2 regions of the Vibrio sp. Vb0349 genome follow, and region 1 is predicted to be linked to the other one. Evidence: riboswitches for the same ligand, from Rfam matches in the RefSeq annotation. Region 1 holds a riboswitch; the other holds the start of a gene.

The links. A riboswitch is a leader RNA that binds a small molecule or an ion and turns the genes downstream of it on or off. The one in region 1 is predicted to bind thiamine pyrophosphate.
Region 2: it holds a riboswitch for thiamine pyrophosphate, as region 1 does, so the genes downstream of both, thiD (bifunctional hydroxymethylpyrimidine kinase/phosphomethylpyrimidine kinase) here and thiB (thiamine ABC transporter substrate binding subunit) in region 1, are expected to answer to the same signal.

What each region holds. Positions count from the first base shown of each region.
Region 1 is NZ_JAWOTS010000024.1:41,467-48,224, forward strand. It holds gene fbp (class 1 fructose-bisphosphatase) at 1-868, opposite strand, end outside; gene mpl (UDP-N-acetylmuramate:L-alanyl-gamma-D-glutamyl-meso-diaminopimelate ligase) at 1,181-2,539, shown strand; gene R7Q47_RS19405 (flavin prenyltransferase UbiX) at 2,545-3,183, shown strand; TPP riboswitch at 3,221-3,357, shown strand; gene thiB (thiamine ABC transporter substrate binding subunit) at 3,430-4,422, shown strand; gene thiP (thiamine/thiamine pyrophosphate ABC transporter permease ThiP) at 4,464-6,050, shown strand; gene thiQ (thiamine ABC transporter ATP-binding protein) at 6,050-6,754, shown strand.
Region 2 is NZ_JAWOTS010000001.1:691-7,448, forward strand. It holds gene R7Q47_RS00010 (DUF3087 domain-containing protein) at 1-369, opposite strand, end outside; gene trmY (tRNA (pseudouridine(54)-N(1))-methyltransferase TrmY) at 530-1,129, shown strand; gene R7Q47_RS00020 (TldD/PmbA family protein) at 1,207-2,550, opposite strand; gene R7Q47_RS00025 (TldD/PmbA family protein) at 2,550-3,935, opposite strand; TPP riboswitch at 4,292-4,402, shown strand; gene thiD (bifunctional hydroxymethylpyrimidine kinase/phosphomethylpyrimidine kinase) at 4,508-5,365, shown strand; gene R7Q47_RS00035 (ABC transporter ATP-binding protein) at 5,355-6,110, shown strand; gene R7Q47_RS00040 (ABC transporter permease) at 6,103-6,758, shown strand, end outside.

The sequences.
Region 1 (6,758 bases):
GCTCAATGAGGAATGCCATAGGGTTACATTCGTAAAGCAGGCGTAGCTTGCCTTGTGGGTGGCTTTGTGTGCTTGGGTAAAGGTAGATACCACCTTTCAGTAGGTTGCGGTGGAAATCAGCAACCAGCGAGCCAATGTAGCGAGAAGTGTATGGGCGACCGTCTTCTGGCACGTTTTCTTGGCAGTACTTGATGTACTTCTTCACCCCTTGAGGGAAACGAATGTAATTACCTTCGTTGATGGAGTAGATCTTACCATCATCAGGAATCATCATGTTTTCATGAGAAAGACAGAAGCTGCCGATAGATGGGTCGTAAGTAAAGCCGTTTACGCCGTTACCAGTTGTGTATACCAACATGGTGGAGGAGCCGTAAATCACGTAGCCCGCAGCCACTTGCTTGTGACCAGGTTGTAGGAAGTCTTCTTCAGTTGGTGGAGTACCGATTGGAGAAACACGACGGTAAATCGAGAAGATAGTACCAACAGAGACGTTCACATCGATGTTAGAAGAACCATCAAGTGGGTCCATCAGTACTACATATTTGGCGTTTTGGTTGAGTTCTTTATTGAACGCAACTGCTTCGTCTTCTTCTTCACTGGCAACGCCACACACTTGATCACGAGCTTCAAGCGCGGCTTTGAACTTATCGTTCGCGTAAACATCGAGCTTTTGCTGATCTTCACCTTGGACATTTTCCGTGCCTACAGCACCAGTGATATCACCGAGACCCGCTGCGTTGATTTCGCGGTTAACGATTTTTGCAGCTAAACGAATGGAGGCTAAAAGGGATGATAGATCACCGCTAGCGTGGGGGAAATCCGCTTGTTTTTCGACAATGAACTCGCCTAGGGTGCGCAGTCCTGACATGGTTAATCCTTACATTTTCATTTCATTGGGGGTAGTGCGCAAGTGAGCATCTCTTTATGGATGTTAAACGATTGCGCTGGATGTAAGTTTAAGTCGCAGATCTTTTTAATGGTAATGAAGTAACTGTTTGAGATCTCAATTTATTTGTAGACTTGTTTGAGGGATTCATCAGTAAGCAAGAGGTTGTACAGTCTGTGTTCAACCTTGTCATATTTGTGAAAGGGACTGCAAGAAGAAGGCTAAAGTCACTCGCTTTTCAGGCGGTAATCGCGATAATGAAAGCATTAAAAAACGCATTACAAGGTTTAGCTTATGCACATTCATATCTTGGGTATCTGTGGCACATTTATGGGCGGCGCAGCGATTCTAGCGCGCCAATTAGGACATAAAGTCACTGGTTCTGATGCCAACGTTTATCCGCCAATGAGCACACTGCTTGAGTCTCAAGGTATTGAAATTATTGAAGGCTTTGACCCGTCTCAACTCGACCCTCAACCAGATCTTGTGGTGATTGGTAATGCGATGAGCCGTGGTAACCCTTGTGTCGAGCATGTGCTCAACACTAACATGCGTTACACCTCTGGCCCGCAGTGGCTCAACGAGTTTTTGCTGCATGATCGTTGGGTATTGGCGGTATCGGGTACACATGGGAAAACGACCACGTCGAGCATGCTTGCTTGGATACTTGAAGATTGTGGTTATCAACCGGGTTTCTTAGTCGGTGGGGTACTCGGTAACTTCGGAGTGTCTGCTCGTTTGGGTGAAAGTATGTTTTTTGTCGTTGAAGCGGACGAATATGACAGTGCTTTTTTCGATAAGCGTTCTAAGTTTGTGCATTACCATCCTCGCACTTTAATCATGAATAACCTTGAGTTCGATCATGCTGATATCTTCGATGATCTAGAAGCGATCAAACGCCAATTCCATCATTTAGTGCGAACTGTACCGGGCAATGGATTGATCTTAGCGCCGAGGCAGGATCAAGCGTTAGCGGATGTATTAGAGCGTGGTTGCTGGACAGAAAAGCAGTTTTCAGGTGTTGATGGTGACTGGCAAGCGCACAAATTAGTGCTTGATGGCTCAAAATTTGACGTTGCGTTGCAAGGCGAGAAGGTTGGTACCATCGAATGGAATTTGGTGGGTGACCACAATGTGGATAATGCGCTGATGGCAATCGCTGCTGCACGACATGTTGGAGTCACTCCGGATCTTGCTTGCCAAGCATTAGGGCGTTTCATCAATACCAAGCGCCGTTTAGAGCTGAAAGGTGAAGAACAAGGTGTGACGGTTTACGATGATTTTGCGCATCACCCAACGGCAATTGAACTTACAGTCGGTGGTTTGCGTAACAAGGTAGGTGAAAAACGCATCCTTGCTGTGTTAGAGCCGCGTTCTGCCACCATGAAGCGTGGCGTACACAAAAACACACTTGCAGAGTCACTACACAGTGCAGATGAAGTCTTCTTGTTCCAGCCAGATAATATCGAGTGGTCTGTGCAAGACATTGCCGACCAATGCACACAGCCAGCGTTTGTCGATGCGGATATAGATAACTTTGTAGCCAAGATCGTCGAACGTGCGCGACCAGGTGACCAAATTCTAGTCATGAGCAACGGTGGCTTTGGTGGTATTCACGGAAAACTTCTTGAGCAGTTAAAACAAAAAGCCTGATTGATATGCAAAACAAAACACAACCCTCTCATAAAAAAGCCATCACGTTGGCATTAACGGGTGCTTCTGGTGCTCCCTACGGCCTTCGTCTTTTAGAATGCTTGGTTGCGGCGGATTATCATGTCTACGTTCTGATTTCTTCGGCGGCTCGTGTTGTGATGGCAACCGAGCATAATCTTAAGCTACCAAGTGGCCCAGAAGCGGCGCAGCAAGCATTAGTAGAGCACCTGAACTGCAATCCAAATAACATCACCGTTTGCGGTAAAGACGATTGGTTCTCGCCGGTTGCGTCTGGTTCTGCTGCACCCAAGCAAATGGTGGTTTGCCCATGTTCTGCGGGAAGCGTTGCAGCGATTGCGCATGGTATGTCAGATAACTTGATCGAGCGGGCCGCTGATGTGGTAATGAAAGAGCGCGGGCAGCTGTTGCTCGTGGTTCGCGAAACACCATTTTCAACGCTACATCTGGAGAACATGCACAAACTGTCGCAAATGGGCGTCACCATCATGCCAGCAGCTCCAGGCTTCTATCATCAGCCAAAGAGTATTGAAGACTTAGTGGATTTTATGGTGGCGAGAATTCTTGACCACTTAGGTATTGAGCAAGGTTTGGTGCCTCGTTGGGGTTATGACCAGCGCTCGTGAGCTGATTGTGTAACCACTCAAATACCTTTACAATCCATCCAACTCATCGGGGAGCAAACCCATTTAGCATTGAGTCAATCAATGCATTGGGGCGCTGAGACCTAAGTGTTTAACTAGGGACCCGTATTACCTGAACCAGATAATGCTGGCGTAGGAATTGAGTCTGGATATTGGAAGTCCTTAATAGCCGCCTCAAACCCTGTGCCGCTCAACTTATTTCTCTGAAATACTCATGGAGAGCGAGCAGTGAAACCCACTCTAAATCTGATTGCCTTAGCTGCAATCACCTCTACTTCAGCGTTTGCCGCTGAAAACACATTAACCATCTATACCTACGACTCTTTTGCCGCAGATTGGGGGCCGGGTCCTAAAATCGAGCAAGCTTTTGAAGCAAAATGTGGCTGTGACGTTAACTTCGTAGCGTTGGACGATGGTGTGTCGATTCTGAATCGTCTTCGTCTTGAAGGCGGTAATAGCAAAGCGGACATCGTATTAGGTTTGGATAACAATCTGATGGCAGAAGCGAAGAAAACCGGTCTGCTTGCCGAGCACAATGTAGATACGTCCAATACAGTGTTACCAAACGGTTGGAGCGACACGACGTTTGTACCGTACGATTACGGCTACTTCGCGTTTGTGTACAACAAAGAGAAAATGACTAATCCGCCGAAAAGCATGAAAGAGCTGGTGGAAACGCGCGACGATCTGAAAGTGATTTACCAAGATCCGCGGACTTCAACGCCGGGCCAAGGCTTGATGCTATGGATGAAATCTATTTATGGCGACGATGTGACGCAAGCGTGGCAGAAGCTAGCGAGCAAAACCGTAACGGTCACGAAAGGTTGGTCTGAAGCGTATTCCATGTTCCTCAATGGTGAGTCCGATTTAGTGCTTTCTTACACCTCCTCACCTGCGTACCACTTAATTGCGGAAAACGATTCGAAGTTTGCGACGGCGAATTTTGCTGAAGGCCACTACATGCAAGTTGAAGTCGCCGCCAAAGTGAAAGGGGCAAAAAATTCAGAACTTGCTGATCAATTTATGAGTTTCATTTTAAGTGATGAGTTCCAATCGGCGATGCCAACGGGTAACTGGATGTACCCAGTCACTGACGTTGAGTTACCTAAAGGTTTTGAAACTTTGAGTGTTCCAAGCAAGTCGTTGAGCTTTAGTGCTGATGAAGTGGCAAAAATGCGTAAGTCTTGGATTCGCGAATGGCAAAGCGCATTGACGTTTTAGCTGACGTTTCCACCCTCATCTGAATGAGATAGGTTTTACCTTTGAATTCTGTTCCAAAAATAGGTTTAGGGGTCGCGATGATCATCGCGACCTTTGTTATTTCTGCCCTAGGTGCTTTGATTGTTCAAGCCCCTTCACTTGATGTGTCTGTGGTATGGGGCGACCCGTACTATCAACATGTCACCAAGTTCAGTTTCTACCAAGCGTTTCTTTCCACATTGCTCAGTGTTGGCTTTGCCATTCCAGTAGCGCACGCACTTTCGCGTCGCCAATTTATTGGTAAATCATTACTGCTTAAGCTGTTTGCATCGACACTGGTTTTGCCGGTTTTGGTTGGTGTTTTTGGGCTGTTAGCGATTTATGGCAACAGTGGTTTGTTGGCGCAGTGGTTGCAAAGTTTCGACACTAAACTGCCATTCTCTATTTACGGTTTGAACGGCATTTTACTCGCCCATGTGTTCTTTAATTTACCTTACGCGGCACGATTGCTTCTGCAAGCCTTGGAGTCTATTCCTGCCGAGCAGCATAAGCTTTGCGCGCATCTTGGGATGAGCCATTGGGATAAGTTTCGCTGGGTAGAATGGCCGCGTTTAAGGCAGCAGCTTCCCCACGTTTGTGGGTTGGTGTTTATGTTGTGCTTTACCAGTTTTGCCACTGTAATGGCGTTGGGGGGCGGGCCAAAATCCACCACCATTGAATTGGCCATTTACCAAGCGATTAAGTTTGATTTTGATTTACAAGCTGGGGCGTTATTGGCGCTGTGGCAGATGCTGTTATGTGGACTGCTTGCTATTGGAGTGCAGAAGTTAACAAGGCCTGTTTCTATCAGTGCTGGAAGCACATCGGTACAGCAATATTTAACGAAGGATCATGGGTGGTCAAAAGCTTGGGATAGCTTTTGGATCATAGGTGCCTTTTTACTGGTAATACCGCCGTTATTGATGGTGTTACTGAGTGGCATCAACCAACAAGTTTGGACAGTATTAACCGATGAGCGTTTTTGGTTTGCGCTATTGAACTCCCTCAAAGTCGCCTGTGTCGCTAGCGTGCTTGCGGTCGCTGCAGGGGTGTCCATACTATTGACCAGTCGCCGTTGGCGGTTGCAGTACAAAAACACGCGAGCCGATCAGATAGAGTTAATCGGCACCATTATTTTGGTGACTCCAGGTCTGGTGATTAGCACCGGTTTATTCTTACTACTGCGCGCATTTACCGATGTTTTTAGCTTGGCATTTTTTGTCGTGATTTTGGTGAACGGTTTGATGGCTTTGCCTTACGTGATCAAAACGCTAGCGCAGCCAATGCTGCACATTGAACAACAGTATCAGTATGTATGTGCCAGCTTAGGCATGCGTGGCTGGCAACGGTTTAAAGTGGTGGAGTGGCAGGCGCTACGCAAGCCGTTTGCACATGCGTTTGCGATCAGCTTTATGTTTGCAATAGGGGATTTAAGTGCCATCGCACTGTTTGGTGGACAAGAGTTTCGTACCTTACCTCTGTATTTGTTCCAGTTGCTTGGCAGTTATCAGATGGACGCAGCTGCGGTGGTATCGGTGACCCTATTGTTGTTGAGTGTGGGCTGTTTTGCCTTGATTGAGAAAGTATTGAAAACGAAGGAGAGAGCGTAATGTTAGTGTTGGATGATGTGCAGTACACCTACCAACGTGAACTGTTTCGTTTTGACTTAACGATTGAGCAAGGACAGATTGTATCGCTGATGGGACCAAGTGGGGCAGGGAAGTCAACCTTGCTGGCGTTGGTGGCAGGATTCATCCATCCTGACCGTGGTGATATTTGTGTTGATGGTGAGTCCATTGTGCGTAAAGAGCCTTATCTGCGTCCGTTCTCTATGTTGTTCCAAGAGCACAATTTGTTTGCTCACTTATCGGTGCGTGACAACATCGGTTTGGGCTTACACCCAGGGCTAAAGCTTACGGTGGACCAAAATCGTCAGATTGAACAAGCCGCGCAGCAAGTTGGTGTTGCAGAGTACCTCGACCGTTTGCCAGAGCATCTTTCTGGTGGCCAGCGTCAACGTGTTGCCTTAGCGCGTTGTTTTGTTCAGCCTCATCCCATGTGGCTATTGGATGAGCCGTTCTCGGCGCTTGATCCGGTGTTGCGTGAAGAGATGCTGAGCTTGGTAAAAAAACTCGCAGCAGAGCGGGGAATAACCGTATTGATGGTCACGCACCATTTAAGCGATGCCAAAGCGATTGCCAGCCACTTTGTGTTTGTGGCAGATGGTAAAGTGGAAGCCGCGGGTGATATGTCTGCATTGAGTGAACAGCATGCTAGTGAGAAGCTTGCGGCATTTATCCGAGCAGCATGCTAGTGCC
Region 2 (6,758 bases), on a different contig from region 1:
GTAGAACTTAAGGATCGTCAGCGCTTTTACATCGCCATTGTTCGCGGCTGCTTTAATGCTTTTTAGTTTACGAAAGATCTTGTTGTGCAGCTGCTTGAGTTTCCAAACGTACAGCACTTCTTCCATGTATGGTCGAGTTTTAATTTGATTCAATAAAGAGAGGGAAGTTGCAACTGCGAGAACGACACCAATCAAATTCCAATGGAAATTGCCCGTTGATTGTTCTGGTACGACTTCAGTGTTGCCAAACAAAACAATCAACAAGGTACTAAAGGCAAGAGAGGAGATGGCGAGCAACGCAACAAAACCGCCAATCACAAGGTTTACTTTCTTTTTATAAATGTCTTTATTTATCTGTTTGATTTCCATATACCACTCCTAACAGGGTTGCCTCCTATTCTAACCAGCACACCCAGCTCCACAATCGAAGCTTTGTAAGTAAGTTCACATTTGCTATTAAACTCGCATCCCTTCCCTGCTTGGGTATATACTTCCGCGCATTCACTCTTCCTATATAGAGGCTAAATTCATGCGCTCTTTTGTTTTACGAGCTCGCGCGGCGCCAACCACCAGCAAAGCACTGTTAGAAGGTGTTGGTAATGAAGCGCATACAGAGATTCTTGCTCATACCATGATGAACACGATGTTCGTTGCTCAATCACACCGTGAAGATGTGGTTGTTCACTTGGTTTTAGAAAGCACAAAAGATTTCTCACGCACCATTACTATTCGCTCTAACGACATCACCAACATTGGCGGCTTCCATGAGTCAACCTTGATTGCAGCAGTGGCTCGCGCTTTGGATGCTTCGGTTGGTATGGGCAAAGAGCAACTTCGTGAAGTCGAACCTGGTATTACCGTTCGTACAGTGAGCTTTGAACGCCTAGTACAAGAGCTGGCAGAAGATCACCAACTATATATGCTGGATAAGAAAGGCGAATTTGTTCGTGATGCAGAAATTGGTGAAAATCCATGTTTCTTGCTAACTGACCATATACCGATGCCGAAGAAGTCTTTTAACAGCTTGAAGCGCCTTGGCACAGAGAAAATCAGCTTAGGTCCTAAGATGCTTTTCGCTTCTCAGTGTGTGGTATTGATCCACAATGAGTTGGACATTCGCGAATTTTAATTCTCGCGAGTTAATCACTCTATAAAAGAAAGAGGACTCCATTGAGTCCTCTTTTTGTTTCTATAGGAATGCTACGTTTACTTACCACCAATGCTCAAGCGTGCAAAGCGAACGTCTGGCGAGAAGAAAGTGCGGCTATCGTTAATTAACTGAGTATCACCCACTGCCTCAACTTCTTGCAGCATCTTGTAGAAGTTACCCGCTACTGTAATACCACGTACTGGTTGAATGCGCTCACCATCACGGCACAAGAAGCCACTCGCCCCAAATGAGAAATCACCACTCACTGCATCCGCACCAGAATGGACACCTTGAAGCTCGACTAACTCTAGGTACTCTCCCGCTTTTACTTCTGATGCACTGCTGTTGCCTGTCGCAATCACTTTGTGATTCGCTGATACGTCTAGGCTCGATTTTGCACCGCGAGCGGCACTTGCTGTCGAGACTGCGCCCAAGTAACTTGCGGTCTGGCTGTTGTGTAGCAAGGTTTTCAACTCACCATTAGCAATCATGACATTATCTTGAGTAGCGAAGCCTTCACTATCAAAACTCGCGATTGCCATACCATTTGGCATGTAAGCCGTATCAGTAAAGGTAATTAAATCACTCGCAACACGTTGACCAAGCTTGTCACCCAGTGGCGTAATGCCTTTCATCGCGCTTACGCCAGAGAAAGCACTGCCGAAAGCACCGAATAAACTTGCTAGCGCATTGATGTGGAAAATAGCAGGGTAGTTACCTGTCGCAACCGGAGCGCCTTCCAGAAGATCACGAGCAAGGTTGTAGCCACCTTCTATACAGTAAGCTGGATTCAACTCATCAAAACGGCGACCCAGTGACATTCTACCCGCCATTGACTGTTTGCCGTCTTTTTCAAACAAGGTATACGCGTAACAAGTGAACGAGCGCTCGAAGTGTTGACACAATGTGCCTTGAGTATTGGCAATGATCAGTTGTGTTTCGCCATCGCTGTAACCATTGTAAGGTGCGCTAGAAGCGTGAGGTAGAGCGACTACGCCTTGCTCAAGTGCGAGAGACAGCTCAATTTTTTCATCAACAGAAGTCGTATCTTCTTGTGAAATCTCAGCAACATCAGTCGCAATTTGGCTGTTCACGCAACTAATTGTCTGATGTTCATCTTGCTTGGAAAAGCGAGCGCTTTGCAGTGCGTTAGTCAGCATCAAATCTAAGCTTGGTTGCTCTAACGACTCAGAATAGCTCGTTGCAACACGCGCATCTTTCACAACACGAACACCCAGAACTTGGCTTGAGCTTACTTTGTACTCATCCAGCTTTCCTTGGTTCGCTTTCAGAGAAAAGCTACTGTTGCGGTTTACAATGACGTCCGCTTCTGCACCTTGGCGTTTTGCTTCTGATAGGACGTAATCAACCGCATTAAGAAGTTGTTGTTCTTGGCTCATTAGTTACCGCCTCCTACCAGAATGTTATCGACTTTCAGCGTTGGCTGACCGACTGTTGTTGGCACTGAGCCACTCACGGAACCACACATGCCCGGCGCAAGCGCCATGTCCTTACCAACCATGCTGATTTCTTTCAACACTTTTGGACCTGTGCTGATCAGCGTTGCTGTTTTCAGAGGCTTGGTGATTTTGCCATTTTCAATGAGATAAGCTTCACGAACAGCAAAGTTAAACTCACCCGTGCCCGGTTGAACCGAGCCGCCGCCCATCTTCTTCGCATAGATGCCACGTTCGATGCCTGCCAGCATATCATCAAGTGAATGCTCGCCTTCTTCGATAAAGGTGTTACGCATACGCGAGGTTGGTGCGAACTTGTAGTTTTGACGACGACCAGAACCCGTTGGCTCGTAACCTGTCTTCATGCCACCCATTTTATCGACCATAAAGCTGGTTAGCTTACCGTCTTTGATCAATTGAGTGCGCTGAGTCTTCATACCTTCGTCATCAACATGAATCGAGCCCCATTCGTTGGTCATGGTGCCATCATCGACCGCATTCACTGCGGTGTGAGCAACCATTTCGCCCATCTTGTCGTGGAATACTGACGCTTTCTTCGCAACCGAAGTGGTTTCTAGCAAGTGGCCACAAGCTTCGTGGAAGATTACGCCACCAAAGCCGTTACCAATTACCACTGGCATTTCACCCGATGGACAAGCATCTGCGCCAAGTTTTACCAACGCTTGTTGCGCGATAGTTTGACCTAGCTCTTTCGCATCAAGCTGTTCACTGAATTCCCAACCAGCAAGAGCGCCAGGACCTTCCATACCAGAAGACTGCTCATTACCTTTTTGAGCGACAGTATTACCAGCAACTCGTATGTAGTGACGAGTATCGTCAACGTGTAGACCTTCTGAATTGAAGATAGACACTTGTTGTTCACGCTGAAGCACACTGCCAATGAACTGGCTGATATGTTCACTCTCTGCACGTGCAGCTTGGTCAACTTGCAATAGGAAAGCAATTTTAGAATCTAGGTTAGCGTCTTTGCCAAGCGGCATACGACAACCGTGTTGAATTGGGTATCGGTTCAGATTGAGAGAACCTGCTGACGCGATTTGCTCACGCTTATCTTTTGCAGCAAGCAGTGAGGTTACGCGTTTAAGTTCGGCTTCATCGGTGCTGTTGGTGTAACCGTAAAGCACTTTATGACCGAAGAAGAGACGAATACCGATACCAAAATCGATACCCGAGTTTACCTTATCTACCTCGCCAGATGCGATCTGGACAGTGTTGGTTTGATGGTGTTCAACGAATAGCTCAGCGAAATCAGCCCCTAAAAAGAGGGCATGATCGATCACCGCTTTCGCTGTTACAGAATTAAGCATGAAATCTCCTTGCTCGTTGATCGTCCTAGCCTTCCCCACCTTTGAGTTAGACTCTGTTTATAACAGTCACAACTTAAATTGGATGACTCAAAAGCATATTGGCAACGCGTTAAATATTAACACTTTTTTAACCTTGTTTTATGCTAATCCTTGCTAAGTCAAAGAACGATTCGTTACGTATTATGTCGACATCTCACTATTAGATAGTGTCTTGAACTGCCAGTTTCAATGCAGCACGTTATTTACGCTAAATTCTGGTCTCTCTTTACTGCTCTCAAGTCTCATATTTAATCGATTGCCCCCTCTTGGCCGGAAAAAACACGTGCACCGTAACTGAGTGAACTGCTATTATCTTGACGAAATAGTCGGGGGGCCCATGCAGTGAATGCGTCGGCTGAGATCGAAATTCGAGACCCGTTGAACCTGATTCAGTTAGCACTGACGTAGGGAACTATCATCACTTTGCCACTAGCCTGCCTCAAACCTGTATCGACGCAGCTAGCCTCTACGGATCCATACACCGATCTTCAATGGCCAAGTCAGTTCCTATACGTCTTGTAGTAGGAGCGACCATGACGCAGCAATCACAACCTCATTCACATCACACGCCAGCCTTGCCTACCCCTATCGTATTGACCATCGCGGGCTCAGACAGTGGTGGCGGTGCAGGTATTCAAGCCGACATCAAAGCGATGTCCGCAACCGGCAGTTTTGCTTGCTCGGTAATCACGGCGATTACTTCGCAAAATACCCAAGGCGTTTCTGCGATTTTCCCCATTCCTCTCGACCATGTAGAGAGCCAACTTGATGCAGTATTTACCGACCTCAACATCGTTGCAGTCAAAGTGGGCATGCTGGCAGATTCCAACATCATCAAAGTCGTTGCAGACAAAATTAAACAATACCAGCCAAAACACCTCGTGATTGACCCTGTGATGGTGGCCACCAGCGGCGATCTATTACTGGAACAGTCGGCAATCAGCACTTTAAAAGAAGAATTGATTCCGCTCGCAGACATCATTACCCCTAACCTACCCGAAGGCGCAGCATTGACGGGTAAGCCAATGCCTCAATCAGAATCTGAAATGAACGATATGATTACCGACCTTCGTGCGCTTGGCGCCAAAGCTATTCTGCTCAAAGGCGGTCACCTTGAAGAAAATGAAAACAGCAACGATCTGCTTATCATGCAAGACAGTGCCGAGTTAATTAGCGCCAAGCGATTTCCAACCAAAAACACTCATGGCACAGGCTGTACACTTTCTTCCGCCATTGCGTCTTATCTTGGCCAAGGCAACAACCTACACAAAGCGGTGCACCTGGGTAAGCAGTACATCAGCCAAGCTATCGCACACGCTGATGAATTGGATGTAGGTAAAGGCCATGGCCCTGTGAACCACTTTTTTGCGGGTCATACTTATGTTCGCTAACGCGATTGGCATTCAGCTTTCCGATGCTAGTCTGCGATACAAAGACAGCCAAACACCAACGCTAGCAGGGTTGAGTATGACTATTCCTGCTAATCAATGGACAGTGTTACTTGGTCGCAGTGGCTGCGGGAAAACCACAATATTGCGTTACTTAGCTGGCCTACTGGATGACCAAGTTGACTGGCATGGCGAACTCATCACAACGGATGGCGCTGCACTGCATGACCGTATCGCTTACATGGCTCAGCAGGATTTATTGCTACCGTGGTTGAATGTGTTAGACAACGTCTGCCTCAGTTCTCGATTTTCTCAAGTGCAAGCACCAGAGCAAAATAGACAACGTGCACTGACTTTACTAAGCCAAGTGGGACTCGCCGATTACGCGGATGCTAAGCCAGCTCAGCTCTCTGGCGGCATGAGACAACGTGTTGCCCTTGCTCGCACTCTGATGCAAGACAAGCCTCTAGTTCTGATGGATGAGCCTTTCTCTGCACTGGACGCGGTTACTCGTCATAAGTTGCAAACCTTGTCTGCCGAATTGCTGAAAGATAAGACGGTTGTTCTGATTACCCACGACCCACAAGAAGCGGTGCGATTAGCTCACCAACTCTATGTGTTGCAAGGCACACCTGCGCAAGCTCAGCACTTGGTCGTTCCAGACTCCAAGCCGCCCCGAGTTCTCGATGGAGAGTGCGCGGCGTTACAACAAGCGATTTTGGATCAACTGGAGAAAGACTATGAGTGATATGACTCAGTACAACTCCGTTTCGGCACGCATTAGTAAAAAAGAACGCGTGACCCATCCGGCTCTGCGCTTGGTCATTAGCACAGCGGTGATCTTGGGATTGTGGCAGTTGATTGTTGTGGTATTCGACATGCCAAGCTTCATCTTACCTTCACCAATTGAAGTGCTGGATAGATTGGTCACTCGTTACGATGTCTTGCTCAAACATACTTGGGTTACCGCGCAAGAGATTTTACTTGGTTTGGCGCTTGGATTATCAATGGGTTTGCTGTTCGCATTGCAAATGCTGATGTTCGAACCGCTGAAGCGTTGGTTACTGCCCATTCTGATTGCTAGCCAAGCGATCCCTGTGTTCGCCATCGCGCCAGTACTCATGCTTTGGCTGGGTTACGGCATTGCATCGAAAGTCGTCATGGCGGCGATCATCATCTTTTTCCCCGTCACCACATGTTGCTACGACGGCTTACGTAATACACCAACAGGTTACCTCGACCTTGCCAAGACCATGGGCGCGTCTAAATGGCAGTTACTTCGTCATATTCAATTGCCAGCCGCCCTACCAACTTTAGCCTCAGGCATTCGTGTTGCCGTCGTTATTGCGCCGATTGGAGCAGTGGTCGGTGAGTGGGTAGGTTCAAGTGAAGGCTT